One region of the Streptomyces sp. NPDC093261 genome, then DNA from elsewhere that is predicted to be linked to it. Evidence: predicted binding sites of a transcription regulator. Region 1 holds the regulator's gene; the other holds the start of a gene.

Region 1 (6,008 bases):
CGGCACCAGCCAGTCCATGTCGTCGGGATCCGGGTGCAGCAGCGCGAGTTCCAGCAGGCAGGGCACCGACGCGGCGTCGGCACGGGGCACCCGGCCCCGGCGTACGGCCCGGGAGTACACCCGGTTCCCGGACTCACAGAGCCGGTCAGCGCCGTGCGGATGCGCGTCCGTCCCGTGCCCGGCCATCTTCCACCCCTGGCTCCAACTCCCGGCTCCAGCGTCCTGCAGCGTGTTCGCAGCGCAACTATGCGCGGAGCCGCCCGCCTCCGCAACAAGGCTCCGCCGCCCCGACGCCCGCTCTCGCCGGGAACATCCCGGATTCTCCCTCCCTCCGGAAGTTCCGTTTGCAGCCAGGTGAGCGGGGGGCCGGGAGGGGCCCCACGGAAAACGGCCGTGGGGGGGGGGGGGGGGGGGGCCCCCCCCCCCACCGGGGGGGGGGGGCCGGGGCGCCCCCCCCCCCCCCCCACGGCCGTTGCTCTGTGCCCGCCGCGGGACGCCCGTTACTTCAGGCCGATAGCCGTGCAGGCGGCCTTGTACTTGGGGGTGCAGATGTCCTGGACCGTGTAGATGTTGTCCTGGATCACGGTGTCCTTGATGTTGGCCTTCGTGAGCGCGACCACCGGCACCAGCATCGACGGGATCTTCTTCTCCGTCGGGCTGTCCACCTTGTCCCGGGTCAGCGCGTCGAACTCGATCGAGCGGCCCTGGACCTTCGCCACCGCCATCTCCGCGGCGTTGTTGGCCTCCTCCGGGTACGACTTGTACACGCTCATGTACTGCTCGCCCGTGACGATCCGCTGCACGGCGTCCAGCGAGGCGTCCTGCCCCGTCACCGGCGGGAGCTTGCTGACGCCCGCCTCCTTCAGGGCCTCGATGACGGCGCCGGCCATGCCGTCGTTGGCCGAGTAGACGCCCGCGATGTTGCTCAGGCCGACGGCCTGGATCGCCTCGGTCATGTTCGCCTTGGCGTTCTCCGGCTTCCAGTCCTTCGTGTCGTAGGACTTGACGATGTTGACCTTGCCCTGGAGTTCGCTGAGCGCGCCCTCCTTGAACTGCGCGGCGTTCGGGTCGGTGACCGAGCCGTTCATCATGACGATCTTGCTGGTCTCCGCCTTGCTGCCGAGCGCCTCGACGAGGGCGCGGCCCTGCACCTGGCCGACCAGTTCGTTGTCGAAGGAGATGTACGCGTCGATCGGCCCCTGGGCGAGCCGGTCGTAGGCGATGACCGGAATGCCCGCCTTCTTGGCCTTCTCCACGCCCGATGCGAGGGCCTTGGCGTCCACCGGGTCCACCAGCAGCACATCCACCTTGTCGGCGACCATCTGGTCGAGCTGCTCGCTCTGCTTGGCCGCGTCGGCGTCGGCGTTGGCGTAGAGGACCTTGCCCTTGTCGTGGGTGAGGGAGCGCACCTGGTCCCGGATGATCGGGAAGTCGAACTTGTCGTACCTCGGGTTCTCCTTCTCCGGCAGAAGGAGACCCACTGTGATGTCGTCGCCCTTCTTGGGAGACGCGGAGCTGCTGCCCCCGCCGACCCCGTCGATGACGCCGCACGCGGCGAGAGACACGGCCGCCGCGGACGCGGCCAGGGCTATGGCGGTTCGACGCACAGCGGTCCTGCGGGTGGTACGAGCGTTCACATCAGGTGCCTTCCGGGCGGGGGAGCAGCATTGCGACTCAGGTGGCTGAAAGCCAACGCGGCGACGGTATGCAACGTCAAGAAGTACGGGTTAACGAGATGGCAACAGCATCCGAGTGGAAGTCAAGTGAAGACCAAGGAAGCACACCGCGAGGGCCGTTGCCGAACCTTCGCGTGATGGAGGTTTCTGCCGCCACCTGCAAAGATCGCGAAACCGACGGATCGTCAACTTCCTTGACGTTCCGCAACGTTCACCTCCGACGCCAAACGTGATCTACATCACATAGCGAGGCCACCCCTCACCCGCCTTGCGCCGGGCCTGCCCTTGCCGCACCCGCACCCCTCCGCCCCGGGACCTCGTCGAGCTCCGCCGCCCCGCCACCGGCGCTCCGGCCGCGTCGGACGCCGCACACAAAGGGAAGGTCGTCGAGTCGTAAAGATCTGTATAACCTCTTCCCCGCCTCGCATGTCGTGATCATGAACACCCTTCCGCGTCTCGGTCCGATCACAGGACCGAATGAACTCGGCCAGACGACGCACCGCCGTGGCGGCCGCCACCGCCGTCGTGCTCGCCGCCGCGGGCGGCCTGCTCACCGCCGCTCCCCCCTCCGCCGTGACTCCTGCGCCTCGGCGGCGGTCAGGGAGCGCAGAAGGCCGTGAGGACCAAGGCCTACGGCATCCTGGACTCCTGGCTCCGAGCGCACGCGGAAGGGGCGGCACCGGAACACCTCCGGTGCCGCCCCTTCCGCGCGAGACGGATCAGTCCGCCTGCTGCTGCCGCTTGGGCCGCCACACCACCAGCGCGCTGGTCTGCTGCACGTCCTGGTACGGCACCAGGTCGCGGCGGTACGAGGCGTGCACCGCCGCCTCGCGCTGACGCATCGTCGCCGCCGCACCGTCCAGGGCGGCCTGAAGCTCCGCCACGCGGGACTGGAGCGCGACCACCTGGTTCTCCAGCTCGATGATGCGCTTGATGCCGGCCAGGTTGATGCCCTCGTCCTGTGACAACTGCTGTACCTGGCGGAGCAGTTCGATGTCGCGGGCCGAGTAGCGCCGGCCCCGGCCCGCGGTGCGGTCCGGGGACACCAGGCCCAGGCGGTCGTACTGGCGCAGCGTCTGCGGGTGCAGTCCGGAGAGCTGGGCCGCCACCGAGATGACGTAGACCGGGGTGTCCTCGGTCAGTTCGTACGGGTTACGCCGACGGCCGTCCATCTCCTCATGCTCCCTTCGCGGCCTGGAACAGCTCCGCCCGCGGGTCCTCCCCCGCGGTCGCCTCGCGATACGCCTCCAGCGCGTCTCGAGCCTTCCCCGAGACGTCCTTGGGGACACTCACCTCGACGGTGACCAGCAGGTCCCCGCGCGTGCCGTCCTTGCGGACCGCGCCCTTGCCACGGGCGCGCAGTGTGCGCCCGTTGGGCGTGCCCGGAGGCAGCTTCAGCGTCACCGGGGGCCCGCCGAGGGTGGGCACCCGGATCTCGGCGCCGAGGGCCGCCTCCGCGAACGTCACCGGCACGCTCACCGTCAGGTTGTCGTCCTTGCGGCCGAAGACCGGGTGCGGGTTCACATGCACGACGACATACAGATCGCCGGCCGGGCCGCCCCGCTCGCCGGGCGCGCCCTTGCCGCGCAGCCGGATGCGCTGCCCGTCGGAGACTCCCGCGGGGATGCGCACCTGCATCGTCCGGGACGACTTCGCCCGGCCGCTGCCGTGGCAGACCTCGCAGGGGTTCTCCGCGATCAGACCGCGGCCCTTGCAGTCCGGGCAGGGGTCGGTCAACGAGAAGCCGCCGCCCGAGCCCCGCGTGACCTGCCCGGTGCCGACACAGGTCGGGCACACCCGCGGTGTGCCGTTCTTGTCGCCGGTGCCCGAGCAGGCCTTGCAGGGCGCCTGCGAGGACATGCGCAGCGGCACGGTCGCGCCGTCCACCGCCTCCATGAAGCTGAGGGTGACCTCGGACTCGATGTCCTGGCCGCGCCTCGGCTGCGTGCGCGTTCCCGCGCCGCCGCCACGGTTGAACAGGCCCCCGAAGACGTCACCGAGACCCCCGCCGAAGCTCCCCCCGGCGCCGCCCTGGCCGCCGAAGAGATCGCCGAGGTCGAAGTTGAACGAGCCGCCCGCCCCGGGGCCGGGACGGAAGCCGCCGTTGCCGAAGAGGGCGCGGGCCTCGTCGTACTCCTTGCGCTTCTTGGGGTCGCCGAGGATGTCGTTCGCCTCGGAGATCTCCTTGAAACGTTCCTCCGCCTTGGCGTTGCCCTTGTTGGCGTCCGGGTGGAACTCGCGGGCGAGCTTCCGGTACGCCTTCTTGATCTCGGCCTCGGTGGCGTCCTTGGGGACGCCGAGGACCTTGTAGTAGTCCTTCTCGATGAAGTCCTTGGTGCTCATCCCCGACGCCCCTCCTTCCCTACGCGTTCGTGGTGTACGTCAGCCCTCGTCCGGGCCACCGTTCTCCTTGTCGTCGCCCGCCTCGGTGCTCTCCTCGGCCTTGACCGTCTGCGCTCCCGGCTGCGGCTCGGCGACGGCCACCCGCGCGGGGCGGATGGTGCGCTCGCCGAAGCGATACCCTGGCTGCAGAATTGCCACGCACGTCGTCTCGGTGACGTCCGGCGCGTAGCTGTGCATCAGAGCCTCGTGGATCGTCGGGTCGAAGGGCTCGCCCTCCTTGCCGAACTGCTGCAGACCCATCTTCGCCGCGACGGTCTCCAGCGACTCGGCGACGGACTTGAACCCGCCGACCAGCTCGCCGTGTTCCCGTGCGCGGCCGATGTCGTCGAGCACGGGCAGGAGCTCGGTCAGGAGGTTCGCGATGGCGATCTCCTTGACCGAGATCCGGTCGCGCTCGACGCGGCGACGGTAGTTCTGGTACTCGGCCTGGAGGCGCTGAAGGTCCGCCGTGCGCTCACCGAGCGCCGTGCGCACCTGGTCCAGCTGGGCCACCAGACCGGCGTTCTGTGCGCTTGCGTCCCCCGCCGGGGCCGCCGCCTCCTCCGGAGAGGGGGAGGCGGCCTTCGGCTCGGCGTCCTCAGGGGCGCCGGAGGGGACGTCGGGCTTCTCCTCGAAGCCCGGGGTCTCCTCCGTCACGCGGCACCGTCCTTGCGCTCGTCGTCCACGATCTCGGCGTCGACCACGTCGTCGTCGGCCTTGGCCTCGGAGGCACCCGCGCCGGCGGCCTGGGCGGCCTGGGCGTCGGCGTACATGGCCTGGCCGAGCTTCTGCGAGACGGCCGCGACCTTCTCCGTGGCGCTGCGGATCTCGGCGGTGTCCTCGCCCTTGAGCGTCTCCTTCAGCTCGGCGACGGCGGACTCGACCTCGGTCTTGATCTCGCCCGGGACCTTGTCCTCGTTGTCCTTGAGGAACTTCTCGGTCTGGTAGACGAGCTGCTCGCCCTGGTTGCGGGTCTCGGCGGCCTCGCGGCGGCGGTGGTCCTCCTCCGCGTACTGCTCGGCCTCCTGGCGCATCCGGTCGACCTCGTCCTTCGGCAGCGAGGAGCCGCCGGTGACGGTCATCTTCTGCTCCTTGCCGGTGCCGAGGTCCTTCGCCGTGACGTGCATGATGCCGTTGGCGTCGATGTCGAAGGACACCTCGATCTGCGGGACACCGCGCGGCGCCGGCGGCAGACCGGTCAGCTCGAACATGCCGAGCTTCTTGTTGTACGCCGCGATCTCACGCTCGCCCTGGTAGACCTGGATCTGCACGGACGGCTGGTTGTCCTCGGCCGTGGTGAAGATCTCGGACCGCTTGGTCGGGATCGTGGTGTTGCGCTCGATCAGCTTGGTCATGATGCCGCCCTTGGTCTCGATACCGAGGGACAGCGGGGTCACGTCGAGGAGCAGGACGTCCTTGACCTCGCCCTTGAGGACACCGGCCTGGAGCGAGGCGCCGATGGCGACGACCTCGTCCGGGTTCACGCCCTTGTTGGCCTCCTTGCCGCCGGTCAGTTCCTTGACCAGTTCGGCGACGGCGGGCATACGGGTCGAGCCACCCACGAGGACGACGTGGTCGATCTCGTTGATGGAGATGCCGGCGTCCTTGATGACGTTGTGGAACGGCGTCTTGCAGCGCTCGAGCAGGTCGGCCGTCAGCTGCTGGAACTGCGCCCGGGTGAGCTTCTCGTCCAGGTGCAGCGGGCCCTCGGCGGACGCGGTGATGTACGGCAGGTTGATCGAGGTCTCGGTGGAGGAGGACAGCTCGATCTTGGCCTTCTCGGCGGCCTCGCGGAGGCGCTGGAGGGCCATCTTGTCCTTGCTCAGGTCCACGCCGTGGCCGGACTGGAACTGCTTGACCAGGTAGTCGACGACGCGCTGGTCCCAGTCGTCACCACCGAGGTGGTTGTCACCGTTGGTGGCCTTCACCTCGACGACGCCGTCGCCGATC
Region 2 (6,008 bases), on a different contig from region 1:
CGCGAGACCGGTCGCCACGCCCGGGACCGCCGTGCGCCGCTCGGCCGGGTCCTGGGCGGACTCGGGCACGTGGTGCGGGCGCCCGATCAGCCCGCGCAGGTCCTCGTCCCGGACGGCGAAGGGCAGTTCCCTCTCGCCCAGTTCGTGCTGTGCCGCGACCTTGCGGAGCAGCCGGGCGAGGGACCGCTCCAGGTTGCGTACGCCCGCCTCACGGGTGTACTCGCCGGCGAGCTTGCGCAGCGCGCCCTCGTCGATCGTGATCTCGTCCTTGGCCAGGCCCGCCCGCTCCAGCTGACGCGGGAGCAGGTGGTCACGGGCGATGACGACCTTCTCGTCCTCGGTGTAGCCGTCCAGGCGGACGATGTCCATACGGTCGGCCAGCGCCTCGGGGATGGCCTCCAGGACGTTCGCCGTCGCGAGGAAGACCACGTCCGACAGGTCGAGCTCGACCTCCAGGTAGTGGTCCCGGAAGGTGTGGTTCTGCGCCGGGTCCAGTACCTCCAGCAGGGCGGCGGCCGGGTCGCCCCGGAAGTCCGAGCCCACCTTGTCGATCTCGTCGAGCAGGACGACCGGGTTCATCGAGCCGGCCTCCTTGACGGCACGGACGATCCGGCCGGGCAGGGCGCCGACGTACGTACGCCGGTGGCCGCGGATCTCGGCCTCGTCGCGCACGCCGCCGAGGGCGACCCGGACGAACTTGCGCCCCATGGCGTGTGCCACGGACTCGCCGAGGCTGGTCTTGCCCACACCGGGCGGGCCGACGAGCGCGAGCACGGCACCGCCGCGCCGCCCGCCGACGACACCGAGGCCCCGCTCGGCGCGGCGCTTGCGCACCGCCAGGTACTCGGTGATCCGCTCCTTCACGTCCTCCAGGCCCGCGTGCTCGGCGTCCAGGACGGCCTTGGCGCCCCGGATGTCGTACGCGTCCTCGGTGCGCTCGTTCCACGGCAGTTCGAGCACGGTGTCGAGCCAGGTCCGGATCCAGGAGCCCTCGGGCGACTGGTCGCTCGACCGCTCGAGCTTGTCGACCTCCTTGAGGGCGGCCTCACGGACCTTCTCGGGCAGGTCGGCGGCCTCGACCCGGGCCCGGTAGTCGTCGGACTCCTCGCCGTCCTTGGCGTCGCCGTTCAGCTCGCGCAGCTCCTTGCGGACGGCTTCCAGCTGACGGCGCAGCAGGAACTCCCGCTGCTGCTTGTCGACGCCCTCCTGGACGTCCTTGGCGATGGACTCGGCGACGTCCTGCTCGGCGAGATGGTCGCGGAGCTGCTGGGTGGCGAGCCTGAGCCGGGCGACCGGGTCGGCGGTCTCCAGCAGCTCCACCTTCTGCTCGGGGGTCAGGAAGGGCGAGTAACCGGAGTTGTCGGCGAGCGCGGAGACGTCGTCGATGGCCTGGACGCGGTCCACGACCTGCCAGGCACCGCGCTTCTTCAGCCAGCTCGTGGCGAGCGCCTTGTACTCCTTGACGAGTTCGGTGACATGGCCGGGCACCGGGTCCGGCACGCTCTCGTCCATCCTGGTGCCCTCGACCCACAGCGCCGCACCCGGACCGGTGGTCCCGGCGCCGATCCGCACGCGGCTCCGGCCGCGGATCAGGGCACCCGGGTCACCGTCGGCGAGCCTGCCGACCTGCTCGACCGTGCCCAGCACACCGGTGGTGGCGTAGGTGCCGTCGATCCGGGGCACGAGCAGGACCCTGGGCTTTCCGGGCTCCGACCTGGCGGCCGCCTGGGCGGCTTCCACCGCCGCGCGCACCTCGGAGTCACTCAGGTCCAGCGGAACCACCATGCCGGGCAGCACGACCTCGCCATCGAGCGGCAGTACAGGCAGGGTGAGCGATGTGGGCATCGAAGCCATGATCTCCCCTTCGGCAGTCAACTTGAGCTATGCCGACTCAATGCTCGGCGCGATCCCATTGTTCCCCCACAGCTGTTCGCTCTGAGCGATCACGTGGTGGCCTGCGTCACTCCGGGCGTTGGGCAGGGGCGGAAGTGCGGGCGCGTCAGCCGGAGGCGCGTTGCCGGCCGGGCGCGGTCGGGGGCGCCGTGGTCCGGGCTCGTGAGGTCCGGCGAGGTGAGGTCCGGGCTCGTGAGGTGGCAGGTGACGCGAAGGGTCAGCCGTGGGCGCGGGCGCCCTGACGGGCCGTCCGCTGCCACCGCCGCACCCATGGCCAGGTCCCGATGCCGATCGCCAGGGACAGCAGATGACCCCAGTTGCTCAGCGGGTCCGTGAACTGGATCAGATCGGCGAGCAGTATCCCGCCGAACACGGTGAGCACCGCCCGCCGCGGCCACGGCGGCAGCAGCCCCGCCAGCGCGCCGAGGCCGGCCGCGACACCGAAGCTGATGCCGTAGTCGAGGCGGTGCAGCGAACTGCCGGGCAGATGGCCGGCCAGTACCGCCAGGCCGACCGGGATCTCGGTGGCCAGGGTGGCGAGAACATGGCCGAGCAGGAAGACGAAGGCGGTGCGCCGGCCGCCGATCCGCCGCTCCAGCGCCGGCAGCACCAGCAGGAAGACGAGCGCGTACGACGAGGTGAGGCCGCCCGCGATCCACAGCGCGCTGGCGACCAGCACCAGCACCGGGCTGCGCACCAGATGGACGACGTCGGTGCTGGACTCCTGGTACAGGCTGTGCACCAGCGAGGGGTCGGCGTAGCGGGCGAACAGCGACGTCACGACGAGGACGGCCGCGTATCCGAGGGTGAAGGGCGTGTCCGCGGGGGTCGGCAGGAGCCCCAGGGCACGCGCTCCCGGGCGGGCGGCGGGGGCGTAGGCCGGGATCCGGGGGGGTGTCGGGGCGACGGGGAGCGGTGCCGTGCGCTGGCGGGGCATGCCGTCGAGCAGGGGCGTACCCGTCCCGGGGGCCGTGACCATGGCGTCAGCCGCCGAGACCGTGCGTTCCAAGGTGGGGGGCTCCTTCCGTCACGCCCCACCCTTCGTGCCGCCCGGGCCGCTGTCTATGACCGACGCCACCGCCGGCCCCTATTCAAAGCAACTTCTCAGGTCTGTTCTGCGTCCGAGGGGCATATCCGAACATGGATGCGCATCTACGGCGACACCGGAAAACCTCTCGTCCTCGGCACTCCCGCGCCGCCACAATGTGACCCATGCCTCATCCGTACGACATCCATGAGATCCCCGAAGTCGTGGACCGTCGCGAGGGCCCGCACGGCGAGGTGGTGCTGCGCCGCCACGGTGAGCTGCTCCAGATCATCGCCAACGGCTGTTTCCTCATGGACACCTCCGACGGACGCTCGGAGCGGCTGCTCGTGGACGCCGCGTACCGGGCACTGGAGGGACGCCCGGAGCCAAGCCTGCTGATCGGCGGACTCGGTGTCGGTTTCTCGCTCGCACACGCGGCGGCGGACCCGCGCTGGGGAGGCATCACGGTGGTCGAGCGCGAGCGCGCCATCATCGACTGGCACCTCGACGGGCCCCTGGCCGCGCTGTCCGCACCCGCGCTCGCCGACCCGCGCACCCACGTGCTGGAGGCCGATCTCGTCTCCTATCTGTGTGAGACATCCGCCACGTACGACGCGCTGTGCCTCGATATCGACAACGGACCCGACTGGACGGTCTCGGAGGACAACGACAGCCTGTACTCGGCGGCCGGACTGGCAAGCTGCGCCCGGGTGTTGAGGCCCGGCGGGGTACTGGCGGTGTGGTCCGCCCAGCCCTCTCCGGATTTTGAAGGAACCCTCTGGAATGCCGGGTTCCGGCAGGTGCATACCGAAGAGGTCCCCGTTGCCCGGGGCGTTCCCGACGTCGTGCACCTGGCTGTCCGACCTGGATAGCCGACCGGCGGTAACTCCCCGTACCCTGCTTCCCTGACGCGGATCATTCAAGCGTCAAGCGCAGTCATGGGATCACCCCACTGATTCCGGAAAGCAACTCAGGGGCGGGCGATGGAGCAGACACACACCTCGCACAACGGCACGACGGCGACCCCGGGCGCGCAGCGCCGGGTTCTGGTGGTCGAGGACGACCCAACGATCGTCGACGCCATCGCCGCCCGGCTGCGCGCGGAGGGATTCCTCGTGCAAACGGCCGGCGACGGTCCAGCGGCGGTCGACACGGCCGAGGCTTGGCAGCCGGACCTGCTGATTCTCGACATCATGCTGCCGGGCTTCGACGGCCTGGAGGTCTGCCGTCGTGTGCAGGCACAGCGCCCGGTGCCGGTACTGATGCTCACCGCGCGCGACGACGAGACGGACATGCTGGTCGGCCTCGGCGTCGGCGCCGACGACTACATGACCAAGCCGTTCTCGATGCGTGAGCTGGCGGCACGGGTGCACGTGCTGCTGCGGCGGATGGAGCGGGCCGCGCTGGCCGCCGCCACACCCCGCAGCGGCATCCTGCGCCTCGGCGAACTGGAGATCGACCACGCCCAGCGGCGGGTCCGGGTGCGCAGTGAGGACGTCCACCTCACCCCCACCGAGTTCGATCTGCTCGTCTGCCTGGCCAACACACCGCGCGCGGTGCTCTCCCGGGAGCAGCTGCTCGCGGAGGTCTGGGACTGGGCGGACGCCTCCGGCACCCGCACCGTGGACAGCCACATCAAGGCCCTGCGGCGGAAGATCGGCGCGGAACGCATCCGCACGGTGCACGGGGTGGGCTACGCCCTGGAGACCCCGACGCCATGAGCGACGGGCCGGCCGCGCGGAGGAGCCCCGGGGAGCCCTGGGGCGGCGTACGCCCGTTCTCGGTCAAGACCAAGCTGGGCACCCTGGTCGTCATCTCGGTACTGATCACCACGGGCCTGCTGCTGATCGCGGTGCGCACCGAGACCGAGCTGCGCTTCATCACGGTCTTCTCGATGATCGCCACCCTGCTGATCACACAGTTCGTGGCGCACTCGCTCACGGCGCCGCTGGACGAGATGAACGCGGTGGCCCGGTCGATATCGAACGGTGACTACACCCGCCGGGTCCGTGACAACCGCCGGGACGAGCTGGGTGACCTGGCCCACACGATCAATCTGATGGCCGACGAGCTGGAGGCCCAGGACGCCCAGCGCAAGGAGCTGGTGGCGAACGTCTCACATGAGCTGCGCACCCCCATCGCCGGGCTGCGCGCGGTGCTGGAGAACATCGTGGACGGCGTCACGCAGGCCGACCCCGAGACCATGCGCACCGCCCTGAGGCAGACCGAGCGGCTCGGGCGCCTGGTGGAGACCCTGCTGGACCTCTCCCGCCTGGACAACGGCGTCGTCCCGCTGAAGAAGCGCCGCTTCGAGGTGTGGCCGTATCTCTCGGGCGTCCTCAAGGAGGCCCAGATGGTGGCCTCCGCCCGGGCGGGCATCGCCTCGGGCTCCGGCAGCCACACCCGCACGGACGTCCATCTGCACCTCGACGTCTCCCCGCCGGAGCTGACCGCGCACGCGGACCCGGAGCGCATCCACCAGGTCGTCGCCAACCTGATCGACAACGCGGTGAAGCACAGTCCCCCGCACGGCCGGGTGACGGTGAGGGCCCGGCGCGGACCCACCCCGGACTCCCTGGAGCTGGAGGTGCTGGACGAGGGTCCCGGCATCCCGCAGTCGGAGTGGCACCGGGTCTTCGAACGCTTCAACCGCGGCGCCGTCCGCCGGCCGCACGGGCCGGGCAGCGACGGCGGCACGGGCCTGGGCCTGGCGATCGCGCGTTGGGCGGTGGATCTGCACGGTGGCCGGATCGGGGTGGCCGAATCCACACGGGGCTGCCGGATCCAGGTCACCCTTCCGGGAGAGCCATCTCTCCCAAGTTGACGTAAAGTTCGAAGCGGAACGCCAAGATCAACGGATGGACCGGCTGACGGACACGTGTGATCAGGCACAGGCCCGCGAAGCCTCCGTGCCGGGCCCGCGTCGTCGTACCCCTTTTGAAGCGGAACCACGCTTGTTTCCCGCCATTTCCAGGCACGAAACACGCTCTGCGATGTGACTTACGCGACGATGAACCGGCCCGACCTGACCTTCACCCCCCGGGAGGCGTAGCCTTTATTTCCGCTGTCCATAACCTTGTGAAGCGGA

Evidence for each region. The regulator HspR, encoded in region 1, represses chaperone genes until heat shock. The targets are predictions, from matches to a motif close to TTGAGNNNNNNNNNCTCAA.
Region 2: lon (endopeptidase La) is a predicted target of HspR. The motif match lies at 1,877-1,895, and genes of this name have one in related genera.

Annotation. Positions count from the first base shown of each region.
Region 1 is NZ_JBIVNO010000003.1:231,241-237,248, forward strand. Features, by position in the region: gene ACIP94_RS10145 (LuxR C-terminal-related transcriptional regulator) at 1-186, opposite strand, end outside; gene ACIP94_RS10150 (sugar ABC transporter substrate-binding protein) at 501-1,607, opposite strand; gene ACIP94_RS10155 (heat shock protein transcriptional repressor HspR) at 2,396-2,848, opposite strand; gene dnaJ (molecular chaperone DnaJ) at 2,853-4,019, opposite strand; gene grpE (nucleotide exchange factor GrpE) at 4,059-4,715, opposite strand; gene dnaK (molecular chaperone DnaK) at 4,712-6,008, opposite strand, start outside.
Region 2 is NZ_JBIVNO010000006.1:192,938-198,945, forward strand. Features, by position in the region: gene lon (endopeptidase La) at 1-1,854, opposite strand, end outside; gene ACIP94_RS16350 (rhomboid-like protein) at 2,111-2,902, opposite strand; gene ACIP94_RS16355 (spermidine synthase) at 3,106-3,792, shown strand; gene ACIP94_RS16360 (response regulator transcription factor) at 3,904-4,641, shown strand; gene ACIP94_RS16365 (ATP-binding protein) at 4,638-5,744, shown strand.